DNA from 4 places in the Massilia violaceinigra genome. Region 4 is predicted to be linked to each of the others. Evidence: predicted binding sites of a transcription regulator. Region 4 holds the regulator's gene; each other region holds the start of a gene.

Region 1 (5,039 bases), 760 kb from region 4:
GGCAACGGCTGGCGCCACCGGCTGCTAGTCGTAATAGCCGTGGTAGTGCTCGCCCGGGAAGGCGCGTGCCTTGTTGCAAATGAGGTCGACGCGGGCGCAATTGTCGAGCCGGGCCAGCGCATCCTTGACCTGGCGCTGGGTGGTGGTTTCCGACTCGACCACCATCACCACCTGGCCCATTTGCGACGCCAGCACCCCCGCCTCGGTGGTCAGCAGCAAGGGCGGCGAATCGAAGATGACGATCCGGTCCGGATAGCGGCTGGCGATTTCGGAGAGCAGCTTGCTCATCGCATGGCTGGCCAGCAGTTCGGTGGCGTGCTTGTTGTTGCGGCCCGCCGGCAGCAGGCTCAAGGTCGGGATATTGGTCTTGAGGATCACTTCCGACAGGCTCAGGTCGTTTCCCAGCAAAATATCCATCAAGCCCAGTCCGGGCGCCAGACCCAGCACCCGCAGCACCGAGGGCCGCGCCACGTCGGCGTCGATCAGCAGCACCGTGTGGTCTTTTTCCATGGCGATGCTCATCGCCAGGTTGATCGCGCAGTAGGTCTTGCCTTCGCCGGGCAGGGCGCTGGTGACGACGATCAGGTTGCCGTGCCGCACGCCGCCGGAGACCGCCGCGCGCGCGTTGCGCAGCAAGGGCCGCTTGATGATGCGGAAATCCTCGGCCACGCTGGTGCGCCCGCCATCGTGGGTGACCATGCCCATCTGGTGCAGGCGCGCCAGGTTGATGTCGACGTCGCGCGCCGGCTCCGCAGGATGGCCGTCGGCCGGCGCGGCGGCCGCAATGAGGGAACTGTCCACGTTGTACTCCCTGAGGTTAACCCGTAAGAAATCCGGATAGCATGACCGCGCCGTACACGCTCAGCAGGCCAGCGAAGGCCAGCCCGAGCAGGTACTGGCCGCGCCGCAGCTTGCGCCGTTCGGTATCGGTCCAGCTCATCGAGACCGTGCCGATCACATTGAGCCCGGTGATTTCGCGCAGCGCGCTCGGGCTGACGAAGGTCGGACGGACCTGGCTGATCAGGAACGCCACGCCCAGCCCGGCGCACAGGGCGATGACCAGCACGCCGCTGTAGAACAGGCGGCGGTTGGGACCGACCGGGGCGACCGGCATGGTGGGCGGATCGATGATGCGGAAGGTCATCATTTCGGTCGAGGAACTCAGGTCGCCCGACAGCTTGGCCGACTCGCGCCGCGCGATCAGTTTTTCGTAGTTATCTTTGTTGATTTCATAGTCGCGGTTGAGCTGGGCCAGCTGCGATTCGACTTCGGGCACGGCGTTGCTCTGCTCCTGCAGGCGGTCGTGGCGCACGCTGTATTCGTGCACGCGCACGCGCATGGCGGCCACCTTGGCATCCGCTTCGGTCAGGGCCACCTTGAGCTGCTGCAGCATGGGGCTGTAGAAACGGCCGGGGTCGCCGTCGCGCTCGGCCAGCTTGCTTTCCTCGATCTTGCGCGCTTCGAGCTGGGCCAGCAGGCGGCGCGCGGCGATCACGTCGGGGTGCAGGTCGGTGTACTGCAGGCGCAGGGTGTCGAGATTTTTGTTGATCGCGGCCATGCGCGCATCGATGTCGGGATTGACGATGGTGCGCGCACGCGCGGCGGCGCCGGCCGGCTGCGGATCGCCATTGATGCGGGCCTGGATCGCCAGGCGCGCCTGTTCGGCTTCGAGCAGGTCGATGCGCGCGGTACTGAGCGCGTCGCTGGCGATGGCCAGCTGGGCGCTGTAATCGACGCCCTGGCGCGGCAGCAGGGCGCTGTTGCGCAGCTTGAATTCCTTGACCGTGTTTTCGGCCGCTACCAGGCGCTGCTCGTAGTTCTTGATCTGGTCGTCGATGAACCGGATGGCTTGCTGCGAATCGCCCTTCTTGCCCTTGAAGCTGCCTTCGAGGAAGATGGTCAGCAGCGATTGCACCACGTCGTGCACCTGCTTGGGATTATCGCCGCCGTACGTGATCGAATAGATATCGTTGGTGCTGGTGCCGGTGATTTTCAGGCGCGCGGCCAGCTCCTCGACCTGGCTTTCGCGCTGGCGCGGCGTGGTGGCGTCAACGTCGAGGTCGACCATGCGCAGCACGCGCTCCAGGTTCGGGCGGCTGAGCAGGGTGCGGCTCATGATCGAGACCTGCTGCTGCACGTTCGGGATGCTAGTCATGCCCGCCATCAGCGGCTTGAGGATGCTTTGGGTGTCGACGAACACGCGCGCCGAACTCTGGTAGTCGTTCGGCAGGCGCAGTACGACCACCCAGCCCGCGCCCGCCACCACCCACATGACGCCCACGGCGAGCCAGCGATATTTCCAGATGCCCCTTGCATGCAGCAGCATCTGGCTGATGAAGTCCTCCATATCGTGTGGGTCTCCGTAAGTCGGGCAGCGATCGGAAGGGCACCTGCCAGCTTCACTACGCGTTCGATTATATGTCTGAGGAAACAGTAAGATTCTGCTGATCACGGCCGCGTTGATTCGCGTCAACGGCGGCAAAAGCGGATGTCCGCGCCACCCTCGTGCAAGAAAAAACAGCCCGGCCAGGAGCGCTCCTGACCGGAAAAATGCAGGCTGCCAACGAGCCGTGCATCAGGGTCCCCGCCGGGCATCCGGCGCCCGCATCCCAGGCCGGCGCGGACGGCGCAGCAGCGGTTGCGGACCCTGCGATGGCTTCGGACCACCAAGCCATCTTCTTCTTGTTTGCATCGTGTCCGGCTTACTTGCGGCGGCGTGCCAGCAGCGACATGCCCAGCAGGCCGAGGCCGAAAATCGCCAGGCTGCCCGGTTCGGGCACCGCCACCGTGTCCTGCAGCGCATTGGCCAGGGTGGTCTGGTTGATCGTCAGCTGGTAGGTATCGACCTTGTTGAGCCAGGGCGTGACCGCCGAGAAGCTCATCTTGCCCGGGTTATAGGTCGACATGCCGGGGAAGCTGTCGGTGCGGCTGACATTCCCAAAGCTGTTCAGTTCGCCCGGCTGATAGGCGAACACGACCTGGCCGGTACTCATGTTCATGATGTTCATGCTCCACGACAGGCGCGCGATGGCATTGGTCTCCATGCCGGCGCCGGTGCTGGCATAGGCCTGGGTGAAAGGGGTGCCGTCGAAGGCGATGGTCATGGTTTCGCCCACGCCGAGGGTGAAGTTGAACGAGGTCGAGGTGCCCACGTCGGAGTCGCCGGCGGCCTCGCCATCGGTAGCCAGGGAAGCGTCGGCGCGCGTTTCGGCGCGCACGCCGGCTTCTTTCGTGCCGATGGTCATGGCGCTGCCGGTCATGTTCTGGTCGGCGTAGCCGAAGGTGCCGGGCACTGGCGGGGGGCCGGAAAAGGCGGTGAAGTTGTTTTCGGCGCGGGGCGGATTGGGCAGTCCGACAAACTGATGGGCGACGTCGGGTGAGGTGCCGCTGAGGATGCCGCGGTTTTGCGGTTTTGCGGCCAACACCACGCCGTCGAGGGAGGCGGTGGCATGGGCCGAATTGGTGCCGTCGAGCATAGTGAAATCCGTCGACTTGAAGGCAGCACCGCTGGAATGGAGCAGGCGGAAATTGTCGACAACGAGGACGGCCTGGGCAAATGCATCGGCGCGCGCACCGTTCATGGCGGCCAGGCAAAGGCCGGCAATCGCCGCGTTTTTCAACAGTGATGTCGGGACTAGTTTCATAGTGAACTCTCCGGTGGGGATGAAGTGGGGAAGCGTCGACAGCTTGCGGCGCCGCCGTGCCTACCCTGTATGCAGCAAGCGTGCCAGCTCGATTTCACTCATCAAATCAACGACTTGCGATTCCGAGCTCGGCAGTTACGGCGGTTCCGGGCGGGCCTGCAAAAATTCCCGACGTCGCGCGTTTGTTGCAGAACAATGGCGCGCGGGACAGCGTGAACTTCCGTACGGATGGCCCTGTCTGACCTACACAACTTTGCGCGCGGGCCGGCAGGCGGCACGCACGATCACGTGGAAGGAAAGAGAGCCATGTTTCAAGACGAGCTACCGATTGCAACGTTCGAGATGCCGGCGGGCTTACGCGAGCCGGACGGGGGCGTCGCCACGGCGACCGAGCCCGATCCGGGCCAGGCGATGCAGGAATTTCATATCCGCCTGGCCAACTCGGCGGGACGGCGCGAAGCCGCAAGCCTGCTGATCCGCAAGATGTACGGCTGGCGCGGCTATGCCTTCGAGCCCAGCCTGCATCACGACCCGCACAAGGTCACCCTGTATGCGGAGACGGGCGGGGTGCTGGTCGGCACCATGAGCCTGTGCCTGGACAGCGAATTCCGGCTGCCGGCCGATGACAATTTTCGCGACAAGCTCGACCTGCTGCGCAGCCAGGGACGGCGCCTGTGCGAGCCGTCGCGCCTGGCAATCGACAAGGGCGTGACCAAGCGCGTATTCGCCTCGCTGATCCACATCTCTTATCTGTACTCGCACAAGCTGCACGGGTTCACCGATTACGTGATCGAGGTCAATCCGCGCCACGTGATGTTCTACAAGCGCATGCTGGGCTTTAGCGACTTCGGCAGCGAGCGTCCGTGCCACCGGGTCGGCGCGCCCGCCGTGCTGCTGCGCCTGCCGCTGGCGGAGATGGGCGAGCAGATCCGCAAATGGGGCGGCCTGATGGAGCAGCATGGCGAGGAGCGCTCCTTCTATCCGTACTTCTTTCCGCAGCATGACGAGCCCGGCATTACCGCGCGCCTGAACGGCGGGTATCGCGCCAACGGAGGCCGCGATGCGTATTATTGAGGAGCAAAAATTCCGACACGAGCAGCCTGATTCCGGGTGGAAGCGCGGCGTGCTGGCGGCGCTGCGCCTCATCGTCGGCGCCGAGCACGCCAGCGACGACCCGGCCGCGCTGCGGCGCTACACCTGCAGCACGGCCGCGCGCAGCACCGTGCCGCTGGCGGTGGTGCGCCCGGGCTCGCAGGCCGAGGTGGTGGCGCTGGTGCGGCTGGCGGGGGCGCGCGCGCTGCCGCTGTATCCGCTCAGCACCGGGTGCAACTGGGGCTACGGCGATGCCTGCGCGGTAGGCGACGCCCAGCTCATCGTCGACCTGGGCAGGATGAA
Region 2 (5,039 bases), 1.7 Mb from region 4:
TGCCGGGCCGCACCGATTGCCTGGACGTGCTGCGCATTGCCCAGAACGCCATGCAGGACGCGCACCAGACCGGCCAGCTGATCGGCACCTACTCCTCCGAGCAGGACGCCGCCTACCGCCGCCGCTTCACCCTGCTCAACGCTTTCGATGCGGCGCTCGACGATACGCACCAGCTGCGCCTGGTCTACCAGCCGCGCATCGACCTCGGCACGGGGCGCTGCGTCGGCGCCGAAGCCCTGCTGCGCTGGCGCCATCCGGAGCTGGGCGACGTGCCGCCGGGTGAATTCATACCGGTGGTCGAGCAAACCTCGATGGTGCGCGCCGCCACCAACTGGGTGATCCGCGAAGCCGTGCGCCAGCTGGCCGCCTGGCACGGCGCCGGCCTGCAATTGCAGATGTCGGTCAACGTGTCGGCCGCCAACCTGCTGGAAAAGGATTTCGTCAGCAATCTCGCCGCGCTGCTGAACCAGCACCGCATGGCGCCGGGCTGGCTGGAGCTGGAAGTGACGGAAAGCGCCATCATGGAAAACCAGGGCACCGCGCTGGCCACGCTGGCGGCGCTCGATCAAGCCGGCGTGCGCCTGGCGATCGACGACTTCGGCACCGGCTACAGCAGCCTGTCCTACCTGCAGAGCATGCCGGCGCACGTGGTCAAGATCGACCAGTCATTCGTGCGCAACATGGCTGGCGGCGAGCGCAACCGCACGCTGGTGAACACCATGATTTCACTCTCGCACGAGCTGGGTTTTCGCGTGGTGGCCGAAGGTATCGAAACCGATGACGTTCGGCAGTTGCTGCGCGATCAGGGTTGCGATGAGGGGCAAGGCTACCTGTTCGCCCGGCCGCTGGCGCCGGAAGACCTGTTCGCCTGGTGCGCGCGCGAGCAAGCCGAACAGCCCGCCCCGCGCGCACCCTGGAAGCCTATTTGCCCTGTGACGCCTTCGCCGGCGCGTCATACTGCAACCTGACCACCCGTCCGCTGCGGTCCTCGACCAGGAAAATCTCGCCGTCGCGGCCCTGCTTGACGTCGACCGGCGCTCCGGCCGACTGGTTCGGCTTGGCGGTCCAGTCGCTGATCAGTTCGATTTTCTTGCCCAGCGGCGCACCCTGCGCATCGGGCAGGAACGCCACCAGGCGGTGGCCGTGCTCGCGGTAGCCGTGAAATCCCATGATCAGGCTATTTTTGTATTGCGGCGGGAACATGTCGCCCGTGTAAAAGGTCATGCCCAGCGGCGCGGAATGGGCCGGCAGCAGGCGCGCCGGGGCGCGGTAGCTGGCGCACTTGGCGGCCGGATACTCCGGACTGGCCACATTGTTGTCGTAGCAGTAGGGCCAGCCGTAGTTGCCCTTGGCCTCGATCAGGTTCAGCTCATCGTGCGGCAGATCGTTATCGTTCTTTAATCCCTTCATGGCCGCCTGGATCGCATCGCGCGAATTTTCGCCCTGCCACACCGCATGCGTGACCGGGTGGACCGCCAGCGCCATGGAATTGCGCAATCCCGTAGCGTGCACTTCCCAGCTCTTGACGGTGCCGGCCGGCCATTGCATCTGATATTTGCGCAGCACGCCCAGGGCATTCGGCCCGCTGGCCTCGGCGCATGGTTTGGCCGGGTCCGGCGCCCTGCCGCCCTTGCCTTCGCAATGGTCGCTGCCGGAGCCGACGTTGACGATCAGGTCGCCCTTGGCGTCGAAGCGCAAGGCGGTCAGCGGGTGGCGGCCAATGCCGGGCAGCGCCGCTACGCCGGACTTGCCGCCGATAATGTCCTTGGTGGTGCCGTCCGGATCGCGCGGATCGAAGCGGAACACGCGCTTGATGGCGCCCACATACACCAGCCCGTCCGGCCCCAGCACGATGCCGTTCGGACGGTCGATTTTCTTCATCAGCAATGTTTTCTGATACCCGGCCGCGCTCGGCCGCAAGGTCCAGATGCTGCCCTGGTTGGGCTGCCAGCCGCCCAGGTCAACCACCAGCACGTCGCCATTGTCCAGCGGCTGCACGCCGCGCGCGAACTTGAAGCCGCCGGCGATGATGCCCGCGCAAAAGCCCGGCGGCGTCGTGACAGCCAGGCGCGGTGCGCCGCCGCATTTATCGGCCGCGGCGGCGCCACCGGCCATCAGGGAAAAAGCGGCGGCCAGCGCCGGGCGAAGAAGATTGCGGGAGTCGAAAGGCGTCATGCGGCATCCAATGAAGAAGGTGCGGGAATTATAGAGTATTGAATGCACGCAGCATTTCCAGCGGCAATGTCTGAGCGATCACTCTATGATTGATCGGTCAATTTTGATGTGCGTCAATTTTTTTGCGTTCACTGTATGCGATTCTGCATGCCTCCGGACGCATGCTGCGTCGCAACAAATGGCAGATGCCAATGTCGTCCGGACTTTGCCTGTCCGGCTAGCACCGGACACCGATGCACCTTTTTGGACGATCCCCACATGAACAACAATTTACGCGCCTATCTGCTCGGCGGCGGTATCGGCTCGCTGTCGGCAGCCGCTTTTATGATCCGCGACGGCAATGTCCCCGGTGAAAACATCCGCATTTACGAAGCCGCTCCTCTGCTCGGCGGCAGTCTGGACGGCGCGGGAACGCCCGATCAGGGCTATTCGCTGCGCGGTGGACGCATGCTCACGTTCGACAACTACGAGTGCACCTGGGATCTGTTCAAGTCGATTCCCTCGCTGGCGGACGAAAACAAGAGCGTGTTCGATGAAACCGTCGATTTCAACGAGCTGCACAAGTCCCACTCGCAAGCGCGCCTGGTCGACAAGCGCCGCGCCAAGGTGCCGGTAACGTCGATGGGCTTTTCGATGCACGACCGCGCGCAGTTGCTCAAGCTGAGCCTGGCCGACGAAGAGACGCTGGGCGCCGACACCATCAGCGACTGGCTCGATCCTTCCTTTTTCGAGACCGAGTTCTGGTATATGTGGGCCACCACGTTTGCTTTCCAGCCGTGGCACAGCGCGGTTGAATTCAAGCGCTATTTGCACCGCTTCATGCTGGAGTTTTCGCGCATCGAAACGCTCGCCGGCGTGCGCCGCACGGTCTACAACCAGTACGATTCGCTGGTGCGCCCGCTGCAGGAGTGGCTGCAACAGCAAGGCGTGCGGTTCATCCTCGACTGCAAGGTGACCGACATCGGCCACGCCAGCGTGGATGGCAAGTTCGTCGTCACCGGTTTTGACTGCATCCGAAGCGGCAACAGCGAGCATGTGGACGTGGCTGCGGGCGACCTGGTGTTCTTCCAGAACGGTTCGATGACCGACGCGTCGAGCCTGGGCAGCATGACCAGCGCCCCGGAAAAACTCGACAAGACCGACAGCCATGGCTGGACCTTGTGGGAAAAGCTGGCGGCCGCGCAGCCGGGTTTCGGCAATCCGGCGGCGTTCAACAGCAGCATTTCGGAATCGTACTGGGAATCGTTCACCGTGACCCAGCAGGATTCTGCCTTCTTCGACAAGATGCAGCAGTTCAGTGGCAATGAAGCCGGCACCGGCGGGCTGGTCACGTTCAAGGATTCGAACTGGTTCATGTCCATCGTGCTGGCGCACCAGCCGCACTTTGCCAACCAGCCGGCCGGCGTGAAGGTATTCTGGGGTTATGCGCTGTCACCGGACCGGATCGGCAATTTTGTCGCCAAGCCGATGTCGGACTGCACCGGCGAAGAAATCCTGCGCGAGCTGTGCGGCCATTTGCGCTTCGATCTCGATGCGGTGGAAACGGCCAATTGCATCCCTTGCCGCATGCCTTACATCACCAGCATGTTCATGCCGCGTTTGCACAGCGACCGTCCGCTGCCGGTGCCGAAGGAATCGAAAAACCTGGCGTTCATCAGCCAGTTTGTCGAGATTGCCGATGATGTGGTGTTCACGGTGGAGTATTCGGTACGGGCCGCGCAGATGGCGGTGTATGAACTGCTCGATATCAAACGCGAAGTGCCGCCGATCAAACAGCACGATCACGCACTGAGCACGCAGTTCGAAGCCTTGTTCAAGGCCTTGAAGTAGGCATGGGAGCAGGCGGCGCGGCCGGAGCACGCCGCACGGAGTCGATTTGAATCACCAGCGGGTGAAAATAACCGCGCACGATCATCCGTTCGCCCTGGCGCAGGGCGGGCTTCACCTCGTCGACGCATATATCCGTATCCGTCGATTCGAAGCGTAACAAGGTCGCCGCCCGGTATCGGCAACTGTTGCATTTGCTGCCTGTGCATTCATTGGTCGTGCCGACCCTGAATTCCCGCTCCACCAGCGGCGGCGACATCAACATCGCAAGAATCCAGAGCGCGCAGGTCATCCATCCGTAAAACATCAGGCCGGTGATGCCGAGCATTGCCAGGTAACTGACCCACGAGAAGCGCGTTCCACGCAGCCGGCTGGCGTGCGTACCCATCTCGATATCGCGTCGCACCGTGCGCATCATCGGCCGCGCGACCAGTACAATGCCCATGCCGGCCGCTGCAAGACCAAGCCAGATGGATGGCTGGGTAAAGTAAATGCTCCAGGAACAATACACTGCTATCGGGCCCCAAACCAGCACGGCGATGAGCGCGATGGCGAGCACAGTGCGAGTCAGGCTCACCGGGACGGGGCGAGATGATTTGTAGCGCATGGGATGGACAAACACAATGAGCGAACCGCATTCTACCCCGCGCCGGGAAGGTGCTTTTCCATTTCCACACAATCCAGCGCAATGCCGCACGGGTGCGCATACACCGCATTGCGCAGCACGACAAATCCCGCCGCCCGATAAAACGCCACCGCATTGAGCGAGGCCGATAAATACAAGCGTGTGCAGCCACGCTCCAGCGCCATCCGCTCCAGGGCGGCGAGCATCGTCTTCCCGATGCCGCGCCCGCCCACCGCCGGATCGACAAATACCGCATCGACTTCGCCGGCAACCAGGTCGAGAATCGCATAGCCCAGCATGGCGCCCTGCTCTTGCGCAATGACGGCGCCGCCGCTGGCAACCAGCCCGGGATACGATCGCGGCGCCGGGGCCGCCGACCATATCTCGACCACGTCGGCCGGATAATGACCGG
Region 3 (5,039 bases), 3.6 Mb from region 4:
CCTGGCTGCGGCTGATCTTGTGGCATTCAAAAAAGAATCTTTCTTCAGTGTTGGGGCACCGTCACACCGGACCGGGTCTGCTTGGTGCCCGGCCGCACATTGCGCGCCATTTTGGCAAGGTAGAATTGTTTCTTATGAAAATGCAGACAATGACACAGTTGGCGGGCATCGATTTTCATGCGCCGTCGCAGGAGGTGGCGCGCCAGCTCATCGGCGTGGTGCTGCTGGTCGATGGCGTGGGCGGGCGCATCGTCGAAACCGAGGCGTACGACCGCGACGATCCGGCCTCGCACAGCTTTTCCGGTCCGAGCGAGCGCAATCTGGCCATGTTCGGCCCGCCCGGGCATGCCTATGTGTACCGCTCCTACGGGATTCACTGGTGCCTCAACTTCGTCTGCCGTGACAATGGCCATGGCGCCGGGGTGCTGATCCGCGCGCTCGAGCCTTTGGCGGGCATCGGCGTGATGCGCGAGCGGCGCGCTCTGGACGATGTGCGCCTGCTGTGCTCCGGACCCGGCAAGCTATGCCAGGCGCTGGGCGTGACGCGCGCCCACAATGCACTGCCGCTGGATGCGCCGCCGTTCGCCCTCAGCCCGCCAGGCGATCCGGTCGTGGTGGTGGCCGGACCGCGGATCGGCATTTCCAAGGCCATGGACGTGCCCTGGCGCTTCGGCCTGGCCGGCTCGCGCTTCGTGAGCAAGCCGTTCCGCTGAACCCGGCGCAACGTCAGAGCGCGCGCCGTCCGGCTGCCTCGCGCGCCGCCGCCGACAGTCCGCGCGCGCCCACCGCCCGCATCTTGCTCGACGCCGCGCGCCGCTCGGACGGCTCGCGGTAGTCGGCATCCGGGTCGCCGTGCAAGTCGGCCTGCTCGATGTCCTGCTCCTCGTCCTCCGCATCCGCATCGATCTGGAAGATCGAAACCGCCCGCGACAGGTTCACCGTCTGCTCGTGCAGGCTTTCGGCCGCGGCCGCCGCCTGCTCCACCAGCGCCGCGTTCTGCTGGGTCATGGAGTCCATCTGGCCGACCGCCATATTGACTTCGGCGATGCCTTCGGCCTGCTCGGAACTGGCCAGGCTGATGCGCTCGATGATCTCGTTGACCTGCTTGACCGAGGCGACGATATTGCCCATGCTGCTGCCCGCTTCGTTGACCGAGGCGCTGCCGCCGTCGATGATGGCGACCGAGGCCGCGATCAGGGTCTTGATTTCCTTGGCCGCCGCCGCCGAGCGCTGCGCCAGGGTGCGTACCTCGGCCGCCACCACGGCAAAGCCGCGGCCCTGCTCGCCGGCGCGCGCCGCTTCCACCGCCGCGTTCAGCGCCAATATATTGGTCTGGAATGAAATACCGTCGATCACGCCGATGATGTCGACAATCTTGCCTGAGCTGGCCTTGATCTGGGCCATGGTCGTCACCGCCCGTTCGACCGCCTGCCCGCCGCTCGCGGCCAGGGTGGCGGCGCTGGACGCCAAGTCGTTGGCGCGGCGCGCATTGCTGGCGTTTTCCTTCACCGCCAGGGTCAGCGTTTCCATCGCGCTGGCGGTCTGTTCCAGCGAGCCGGCCTGCATTTCGGTGCGGCTCGACAGGTCCAGGTTGCCGGTGGCAATTTCCTTCGAGGCTGTGTCGATCGAGTGCACCGAGGTCAGCACGGTGCGCAAGGTCTGGTTCAGGTTGGCGATGGTGTGGTCCAGCGCGCGCGAGGTGTCGGCGATTTCATCGCGGCCGCGGTTTGGCGTACCCACCGTCAGGCGCCCCTCGGCCAGGTCGCCCACCACCCCGGCAATGGCGCGGATGTCGGCCAGCATGCCGCGCCGCACCAGCATCGTGGCCAGCAGCGACAGGCCGATCGAGAGCAGCACCAGCGCCGCCATCGCCCCCACCAGCGAGCGGAATTCTTCGCGCGCCTCGGCGTAGGCGTGCTCGGCCCGGGTCTTTTCCAGGGACGCCAGCTGGCCCAGGCTGGCGCTGAGCGTGACGAATTCCTTTTCGGCCTTTTGCATCGAATTGGTGGCGATCGACTGGTCCATCTGCGCCATTTCGATGGTTTCCAGCACACCCTTGCGGTAAGCCGCCAGCGTGACGCCGGCCGCTTCGATCAGCTTTTTCTCGGATGGGTCGGCCATCTGGCCCAGCGCCGTCAGCTGGTCGGCGATGGCGCGGTGCTTCTTGCCGATGTCGGCGGTCAGCGCATCCACGCGCGACTGGGCGAAGCTGCCGTTGATCCAGGCCAGCAATTGATAGATATTGGCGTGCGCATGCTTGGCGTCGCCGGCGACGTCGGCCGCGGCTTTCTGGCGCGTGGCGTGCACCAGCACCATTTTTTCCAGTGAAGCATTCTGGCGCACCATGCCGTACCAGGCGCCCGCAGCCACCAGCATCAGCAAAATCAGCACCAGAGCGGGGGCCAGCAGCAGCTTGGGCCCAATACGCAGTTTGTTCAGCATGCCTTACTCCCGACAGTACGTTGCGCGGACGGCAGATGCCGCCCGCTTTGCAATTGCATCAATTCTTGTAAATGCCCGCTTCCAGCACCACATCGTCAACCCGCTGGATGTAGGTGGTTTTCGGCTCGATCTTGCCGTTGGTGGGGTTCTTGTACTGGTAGTCGACCCAGCCCTTGCCCTTCGACTGGCCCAGGTTGATGATTTCACGGCGATATTTCTTGCCGCTCGCATCGGGCACATCGGTCAGGTCCTTGCCCACGATCGATGGGTTGATCGGGTGGGCCAGCACGATGCCGGTCTGCAGGTCGCGCATGTCGATGTACAGCTCGCCCTGGACGAAATCCTTGTCCTTGGCGTTGATGCGCTTGACCATTTCTTCCTTGCCCTTGGATTTGATCAGCGCAACGCCGCGCTCGACCATGGCAATCGCGTCTTTCTCGGTGGGTTCGGCGGCGCAGGCGGCGTCGGCGGCAAAGGTGAAGCACAGGGCGGTGGCGGTCAGCAGCAATTTCATGGCAAATCCTTTCAGGAATGGAGGGTTGTTGCTTGGGTGCATTGCGTAATCTACGCCCCCGCTCCCGGCGCCGGTTGCGCAATGTCAAGGCCGAGGCGAAGGATGCGCGCACGCCACACTCCAGGCCGCTTGTGCGGGCACAAGAACAACGTTGCTTCGTCATATTGATGCAGGGCAATTTGATTCCCAGTGGCAAGCATATGATGATTTTCTGCCTTCCCACCCTGTTCAGGAGCCCGTCGTGACCGATCTTTCGTCCCCCAAATTCAAGCCCTACACCCGCCAGTCGATCGCCAATGCGCGTCAGTGGCAATTCATGTCGCCCGAGCTGCAGGAAGCGGTGGAAGTGGTCTCGCGGGTGCTGCCGTTTCGCACCAATGAATATGTGATGGACCAGCTGATCGACTGGAGCAATATTCCGGACGATCCGATCTACCGCCTGGTGTTTCCGCACCGCGACATGCTGCAGCCCCAGGAATACGCCCGGCTGCGCGAGCTGGTGCTGTACAAGAAGGATGAAACGGCCATCAACCAGCTGGTGCACACGATCCGCATGCGCATGAATCCCCATCCGGCCGGCCAGATGACCCACAACGTGCCGCGCGTAAACGACGCTCCCCTGCGCGGCCTGCAGCACAAGTACAAGGAAACGGTACTGTTCTTCCCCAGCGCCGGCCAGACCTGCCACGCCTACTGCACCTTCTGCTTCCGCTGGCCGCAATTCGTCGGCATGGACGACATGAAGTTCGATGCGCGCGAAACGACCGAGCTGGTGGCCTATCTGGCCACCCATCCGGATGTGACCGACGTGCTCATCACGGGGGGCGACCCGATGATCATGAATACCCGTTCGCTGGCCGGCTTCCTCGAATCGCTGCTGGTGCCCGAGCTGGCGCACATCCAGAACATTCGCATCGGCACCAAGGCGGTGGCGTACTGGCCGCAGCGTTTCGTCACCGACCGCGATGCCGACGACCTGATGCGCCTGTTCGAGAAAGTGGTTGCCTCCGGCAAGAACCTGGCCATCATGGGCCACTACAGCCACGCCGTCGAACTGCGCAACGAAATGGCGCAAAAGGCGGTCAAGCGCATCGTCTCGACGGGCGCCACCCTGCGCATGCAAGGCCCGCTGATCCGCCACATCAACGAAGACCCCGCCAGCTGGGCCGAACTGTGGACCACCGGCGTGCGCCTGGGCGCGATTCCCTACTACATGTTCGTCGAACGCGACACCGGCCCCAGCGAGTATTTTTCCCTGCCGCTGGCACGCGCCCACGAAATCTTCCAGTCGGCCTACCAGATGGTGTCCGGCCTGTCGCGCACGGTGCGCGGGCCCTCCATGAGCGCCTTCCCAGGCAAGGTCGTGATCGATGGCGTGGTCACCATCAATGGCGAAAAACTGTTCGCCCTGCAATTTTTGCAGGCACGCAATCCGGATTGGGTGCGCAAGCCCTTCTTCGCCAAGTTCGACGAAAAGGCCACCTGGATGGACCACCTGGTGCCGGCCTTCGGCAAGAGCAAGTTCTTCTTTGAAAGCGAGGACGATGGCGCCGTGCATGCGCCGGCCGGCAAGGTCATTCCGATCTCGACGGCGCAGCGGGCCGGCGCGGGCGGCTGCAGCAAACAGACCGACGCCGCCTGAGGCCGGGGAGAAGCATGATGGGAGGCGCGCAGCAGCACAAGGCACTGTCCGGTCTGGCCATTTTTTTCTCCGTGTTCCTGCCGTTTGCGCTGGGACATTACCTGTCCTCGCTGCTGCGTACCGTCAACGCCGTGCTGGCGCCCAACCTGGTGCAATCGCTCTCGCTCACCTCCGGGCAACTGGGGCTGCTCACCAGTGCCTTTTTCTTTTCCTTCGCGCTGGTGCAGCTGCCGGTCGGCATCGCGCTCGACCGCTACGGACCGCGCAAGGTGCAACTGGTGCTGATGCTGCTGGCCGGCAGCGGCGCCGTCATGTTCGCGCATGGCAACAGCTTCGCGGAACTGGTGGTGGCGCGCGCCGTCATCGGCTTCGGGCTGGGCGGCTGCTTCATGTCGGCCGTCAAGTCGATTTCCAGCTGGATCGCACCGGAGCGCTTGCCGT
Region 4 (5,039 bases):
CAAGCCCAGATCGCCGTTACCGCAGAAGTCGGCACCACGGGCGTCGGCGCCCATCTGATTTTCCCAATGGAAAAAACGCTGAATGCCCGTTTCGGCGCCAGCTATTTCCAGTACAAGTACAACGATACCGCCAGCACCGTCCACTACACGATGAAGGCCAAGCTGCAAAACATCGACGTGCTGTTCGACTGGCACCTGATCGATAACAGCCCGTTCCGCCTGACCGGCGGCGTGGTGTACAACGGCAACAAGGTCAGCATGGTGGCGCGCCAGGATTCCAACGGCAACTACAACATCAACGGCAAGACTTACGCGGCGAGCCAGGTCGGCATCCTCAACGGCGGCATCGAGTACAACAAGGGCGCGCCCTACCTCGGCGTGGGCTGGGGCAATGCCTTGAGCACCGACAAGAAGTGGCAATTCAGCGCCGATGTGGGCGCTCTGTGGCAGGGCCATCCGAACGGCCGTCTGGTGCAGTCGGGCTGCACGGCCACCAGCGCCGCCTGCACCCAGCTGGCGCGCGACGTGGCGGTCGAGCGCGTGAAGATGGAAGCCGACGTCCAGGCCTACAAGGTGTATCCGGTGCTGCGCGCCGGCGTGAGCTACCGCTTCTGACAGCGCGTCGCGATAGCGCGTCGCGATAGCGCGTTGCAATAGCGCGCCGTCCGGGCGTGGTTTTGGGTAGCATTGGCTTTTTAACAGGGGTGCGCCATGAAACCACGCTTTCACCCGCTCGCGGCCCTTGCCGCCTGCTGCATGCTCGTGCTCTCCGTGGCCGCCTGCGGCGACAAGCACGAGCCGACCAAGCCGACCGTCTCGGCAGCTGTGAGCGCCACGCGCTAGGGGTTTTGCGCCCCGGCCGGCGCCGGACAGAGTAAACTACGCCCTTGTTCTTTTGCTGCAAGGTCGCTTCCCCATGTCTTTTGATTCCCTCGGTCTGATCGATCCCCTCGTGCGCACACTGGACGCGCTCGGCTACAGCACCCCCACCCCGGTGCAGGCGCAAGCCATTCCGGCCGTGCTGGCCGGACGCGACATGATGGCGGCCGCCCAGACCGGCACCGGCAAGACCGCCGGCTTCGCCCTGCCCCTGCTGCAGCGCCTGACCCTGCAGGGCCAGGTCGGCGCCAACGCGGTGCGCGTGCTGGTGCTGGTGCCCACCCGCGAGCTGGCCGAACAGGTGCACGAAAGTTTCCGTGCCTACGGGGCCGGCTTGCCGCTGCGGACCCACGTCGCCTACGGCGGCGTCAGCATCAATCCGCAGATGATGAAGCTGCGCAAGGGCCTCGATGTGCTGGTGGCCACGCCCGGCCGCCTGCTCGACCTGTACCGCCAGAACGCGGTCAAGTTCGACCAGCTCGAAACGCTGGTGCTCGATGAAGCGGACCGCATGCTGGACCTGGGCTTTTCGCGCGAGCTCGACGCCGTGTTCGCCGCGCTCCCGAAAAAACGCCAGACCCTGCTGTTTTCGGCCACCTTTTCGGACGAGATCCGCGCGCTGGCCGGCAAGCTGCTGATCGACCCGCTGAGCATCGAGGTCAGTCCGCGCAACAGCACCGTCAAGCGCATCCGCCAGTGGGTGGTGCCGGTCGACAAGAAGCGCAAGCCGGAACTGTTCCTGTATCTGCTGAAAAAGCACCGCTGGGGCCAGGTGCTGGTGTTCGTCAAGACGCGCAAGGGCGTGGACCAGCTGGTCGAGACCCTGCAGGCGCAGGGCATCGCGGCCGATTCGATCCATGGCGACAAGCCGCAGCCGGCCAGATTGCGCGCGCTCGACCGTTTCAAGGCGGGCGAAGCGAAGATCCTGGTGGCCACCGACGTGGCCGCGCGCGGACTGGACATCGACGACTTGCCGCAGGTGGTCAATTTCGACCTGCCGATCGTGGCCGAGGATTATATTCACCGCACCGGCCGCACCGGCCGCGCGGGCGCCTCGGGCGAGGCGGTGTCGCTGGTGTGCGCGGACGAAGTGCAGTTGCTTGCCGCCATCGAAATCCTCACCAAACAGACCCTGGAGCGGATCGAGGAGCCTGGTTTCTCGCCCGAACACCGGGTGCCGGTGACCAACACCGCCGGCGAGGTGCTGAAAAAGCCCAAGAAGCCGAAGAAAGCCAAGATCACGGGCGAGGTCTCGACCGTCGACGTGCGTTTCCGCCCGCGCTAAGTAGCCGATCCCGGCACGCTCGTGCCACATCAAGCCTTGCTGGTAAGTCATTGATATCTTGAACGATCCGCCTCGCCGCGGACGGCCCCAACGCGCTGCCGGCCGCCTGCCGCCCTGGCCTTCTCCAACGGGCATGGAACGCCGCGCGCCAACCCATGTTCCTGCTGCCGCCTCGCCGCCCCGACGCGCCCCTCATCGGCGGCGCCGGCCCAACCGGGTGCGGTGGATGATCGCCGCGAACGCCCTCGCCGCGCTGCTGGTCGTGATCTGCGTGCCCGGGCTGGCGGCCGTGTTTCATTTCACGCCATTAAGTGCCGCACAACTGGTATCGGCGGGCGCTATTGGTCTTTCCCTTGTTCTTTGGTCGGCGCTGTTGGGACTTGCACAACGCCTGCGCAGATAATGCAACGCCACCATGGCCATTCGGGCATCTGTACTGGGGAAAATGCCGCAGCTGCGCCGCTATTAGCCTGCCTGCCATGGTTCCACTGGGGTATCATACGGCTCAAGCCACAAACCGTCAGACCCCTATGCCCCAGCCTCTTCCATTCGTTCCCGCAGCCATTTTGAACGTCGCCGCGCTCAAGGCCAGCTGCGCGGGATGCAGCATGCACCAGCTGTGCCTGCCGATGGGACTCGAAAACGACGATATCACCCGACTCGACAACATCATCGGCAAGCGTCGCCGCGTCTTGCGCGACGAGCGCCTGTACCAGATGGACGAGCCGTTCCGCAACCTGTACGCCATCCGCTTCGGCCACTTCAAGACCTACCAGGTCAATGCGGGCGGCGAGCAGCAGATCACGGGTTTCCAGATGGCCGGCGAACTGCTGGGCATGGACGCCATCAGCGGCGACCGCCACCATTGCGACGCGGTCGCGCTCGAAGACAGCGAAGTGTGCGAGATTCCATTCGAACGCCTGGAAGAACTGTTCGGCGAGGTGCCCACCCTGCTGCGCCATTTCCACCGCATCATGAGCCAGGAAATCACGCGCGAGCAAAATGTGATGCTGTTGCTGGGAAATATGCGGGCCGAGCAGCGCTTTGCGGTGTTCCTGGTCAACCTGTCGGCACGCTACGCGGCGCGCGGCTACTCGGCCACCAGTTTCCAGCTGCGCATGTCGCGCGAAGATATCGGCAACTACCTCGGCCTGACCATCGAAAGCATCAGCCGCCTGCTGTCGCGCTTCAAGAAACAGGGCTGGATCGGCGTCGACAAGCGCGAAATGACCCTGCTCGACCCGGCCATGCTCAAGGCGCTGGCCGCCGGCACCGAGCAGTGCAGCCCGATGGCGTAAGTCGCAACAAGCCTGCGGGAATCAGTTTTCCAACAGGCGATAATAATGTTCACAGGTAATTATCAGGACATAATTACGGGCTTTCCTCTTCCCCGCGCGCCACATCCTGCTACCTGCCTTATCCTTCCGGCCTGTACGCCGCCGCGCACGCGTGAGGCAGCGCAAAGGCGGGGCATGGGCGCTCGCCACAATGCGCGATGCCCGCCCTCACGACCTCGGATACCGCTCGCTGTTCGCCCACCCGGAACGGGTGCGCGAACTGGTCACGGATTTCACTTCCTTCAAGCTGCTCGATGAAGTCGCCCTGTCGGCCTTCGAGCGGGTGCTGGCGCTGCTGTTCCGGCTTGAACTTTCACTCTTGCCCGAGGTCTCAACAGACGTCTTGCCGGCGCTGACGACGTGGTTCAAGGAATCACCCCAGGCCAGCCTGCGGCGCTCGATTCAGGTATGGGTAAACGGTTTGCTGGCACGCGGAACCGGCAATTCGGAATTGTTTATGGTTGATAGCGCGGAGGAGGATGCCGACATGGGAGGCAAACTTGCAACGTGCGCCGAGCAGATCGAGGAGATCGGCTTTCAAAACGGGTGTGCGGAAGGTAAGGCGGAAGGACAAGTCATTGCCCTACGCGGGGCGCTGGGCAGCCTGTTGCGCAAGCGGTTCGGCGAATTGCCGGGGCCGGCAACGCAACGCATCGGTCAGGCCACTCAGGCAGAGCTTGAACAGTGGTTCGAGCGCAGCCTCAACGCGCCCAGCCTGCAGGCGGTGTTTGACGATGGCGCGGCATCCACTTGACCCGAACTCTCTCGCGCTCCTTGGCACGGCGCACAAAATATCCAGGCTAAAACGGCGGATGCGGATCGTCCGGCACCACGACCAGATAGTAGGTCAGCATGCTGGCCAGCGCGCAAAAAGTCCAGAAGAAGAAAAAGCCGATGGTGTACGCCGCCATCGGCGAGAGCGTGATGTCGCCCACATGCAGCGCCTCGCGCGGATCGAACAGCGCAAAAAAGCAGCCTTCGGCCAGCATCGCCGCCAGGAAGGCGGGCCACAACACTTTCATCGCAAGTCGCATCTGCACTCCCCCGGTCAGTGAGCAAGGTCCGCAGCGTCGGCCTTGATCGCCAGCGCCTGCTCGCGCGGCCAGTGCCAGGCCGCAGCCAGACGCCAGTCACGCTTACCGCCTTCAACCACCACCTGCCAGCGCGCCCGTTCCAGCAGCGGCAACGCCACCGAAAAACGCCCAGCCGCATCCGGAATCACGTCCAGCTTGCGGTCCTTCTGCGGCTGGGTGGCGTGCGCCAGGTGGATGCTGAACGGCGCGCTCAAGGCCTGTCCGCCGCTGGTCAGGGTACCGGCCAGCCTTTCCGTGGCCGGATCATAGCGCGCGTCGAACCCCAGGCGCATGGCGCTGGCCACGCGGTCGCGCCGCAAGTCCTGGTTGATCGCCTTGCCCTTCGTGTAGTAGTCGTCGACCACCATCGCATCCTGGCCGCGGTAGGCGACGAAACCAAGGTTCACGCCGGCCACCACCACGATGGCGGGGCCGAGCATCAGGAGCCATGGCCAGCGGTGCTTG

The links. Region 4 encodes FNR, which switches genes on or off when oxygen is low (the NO sensors DNR and NnrR bind a similar motif). Its sites were predicted from a motif close to TTGATNNNNATCAA; they were not measured.
Region 1: CR152_RS23410 (XrtA system polysaccharide chain length determinant) is a predicted target of FNR. The motif match lies at 2,460-2,473, and genes of this name have one in related genera.
Region 2: CR152_RS19890 (oleate hydratase) is a predicted target of FNR. The motif match lies at 2,279-2,292, and genes of this name have one in related genera.
Region 3: CR152_RS11915 (KamA family radical SAM protein) is a predicted target of FNR. The motif match lies at 3,121-3,134, and genes of this name have one in related genera.

The regions. Positions count from the first base shown of each region.
Region 1 covers NZ_CP024608.1:5,419,267-5,424,305, forward strand. Annotated here, with positions in the region: gene CR152_RS23405 (XrtA-associated tyrosine autokinase) at 25-801, opposite strand; gene CR152_RS23410 (XrtA system polysaccharide chain length determinant) at 818-2,347, opposite strand; gene CR152_RS23415 (EDSAP-1 family PEP-CTERM protein) at 2,703-3,644, opposite strand; gene CR152_RS23420 (N-acyl amino acid synthase FeeM domain-containing protein) at 3,951-4,718, shown strand; gene CR152_RS23425 (FAD-binding oxidoreductase) at 4,705-5,039, shown strand, end outside.
Region 2 covers NZ_CP024608.1:4,511,491-4,516,529, reverse strand. Annotated here, with positions in the region: gene CR152_RS19900 (putative bifunctional diguanylate cyclase/phosphodiesterase) at 1-968, shown strand, start outside; gene CR152_RS19895 (PQQ-dependent sugar dehydrogenase) at 922-2,175, opposite strand; gene CR152_RS19890 (oleate hydratase) at 2,434-4,005, shown strand; gene CR152_RS19885 (hypothetical protein) at 3,989-4,609, opposite strand; gene CR152_RS19880 (GNAT family N-acetyltransferase) at 4,642-5,039, opposite strand, start outside.
Region 3 covers NZ_CP024608.1:2,604,873-2,609,911, forward strand. Annotated here, with positions in the region: gene CR152_RS11900 (DNA-3-methyladenine glycosylase) at 135-713, shown strand; gene CR152_RS11905 (methyl-accepting chemotaxis protein) at 727-2,442, opposite strand; gene CR152_RS11910 (cache domain-containing protein) at 2,501-2,956, opposite strand; gene CR152_RS11915 (KamA family radical SAM protein) at 3,198-4,598, shown strand; gene CR152_RS11920 (MFS transporter) at 4,613-5,039, shown strand, end outside.
Region 4 covers NZ_CP024608.1:6,176,138-6,181,176, forward strand. Annotated here, with positions in the region: gene CR152_RS26525 (hypothetical protein) at 1-615, shown strand, start outside; gene CR152_RS34730 (hypothetical protein) at 712-843, shown strand; gene rhlE1 (RNA helicase RhlE1) at 917-2,164, shown strand; gene CR152_RS33295 (cation transporting ATPase C-terminal domain-containing protein) at 2,298-2,567, shown strand; gene fnr (fumarate/nitrate reduction transcriptional regulator Fnr) at 2,695-3,462, shown strand; gene CR152_RS26540 (hypothetical protein) at 3,653-4,255, shown strand; gene CR152_RS26545 (hypothetical protein) at 4,302-4,535, opposite strand; gene CR152_RS26550 (FixH family protein) at 4,550-5,039, opposite strand, start outside.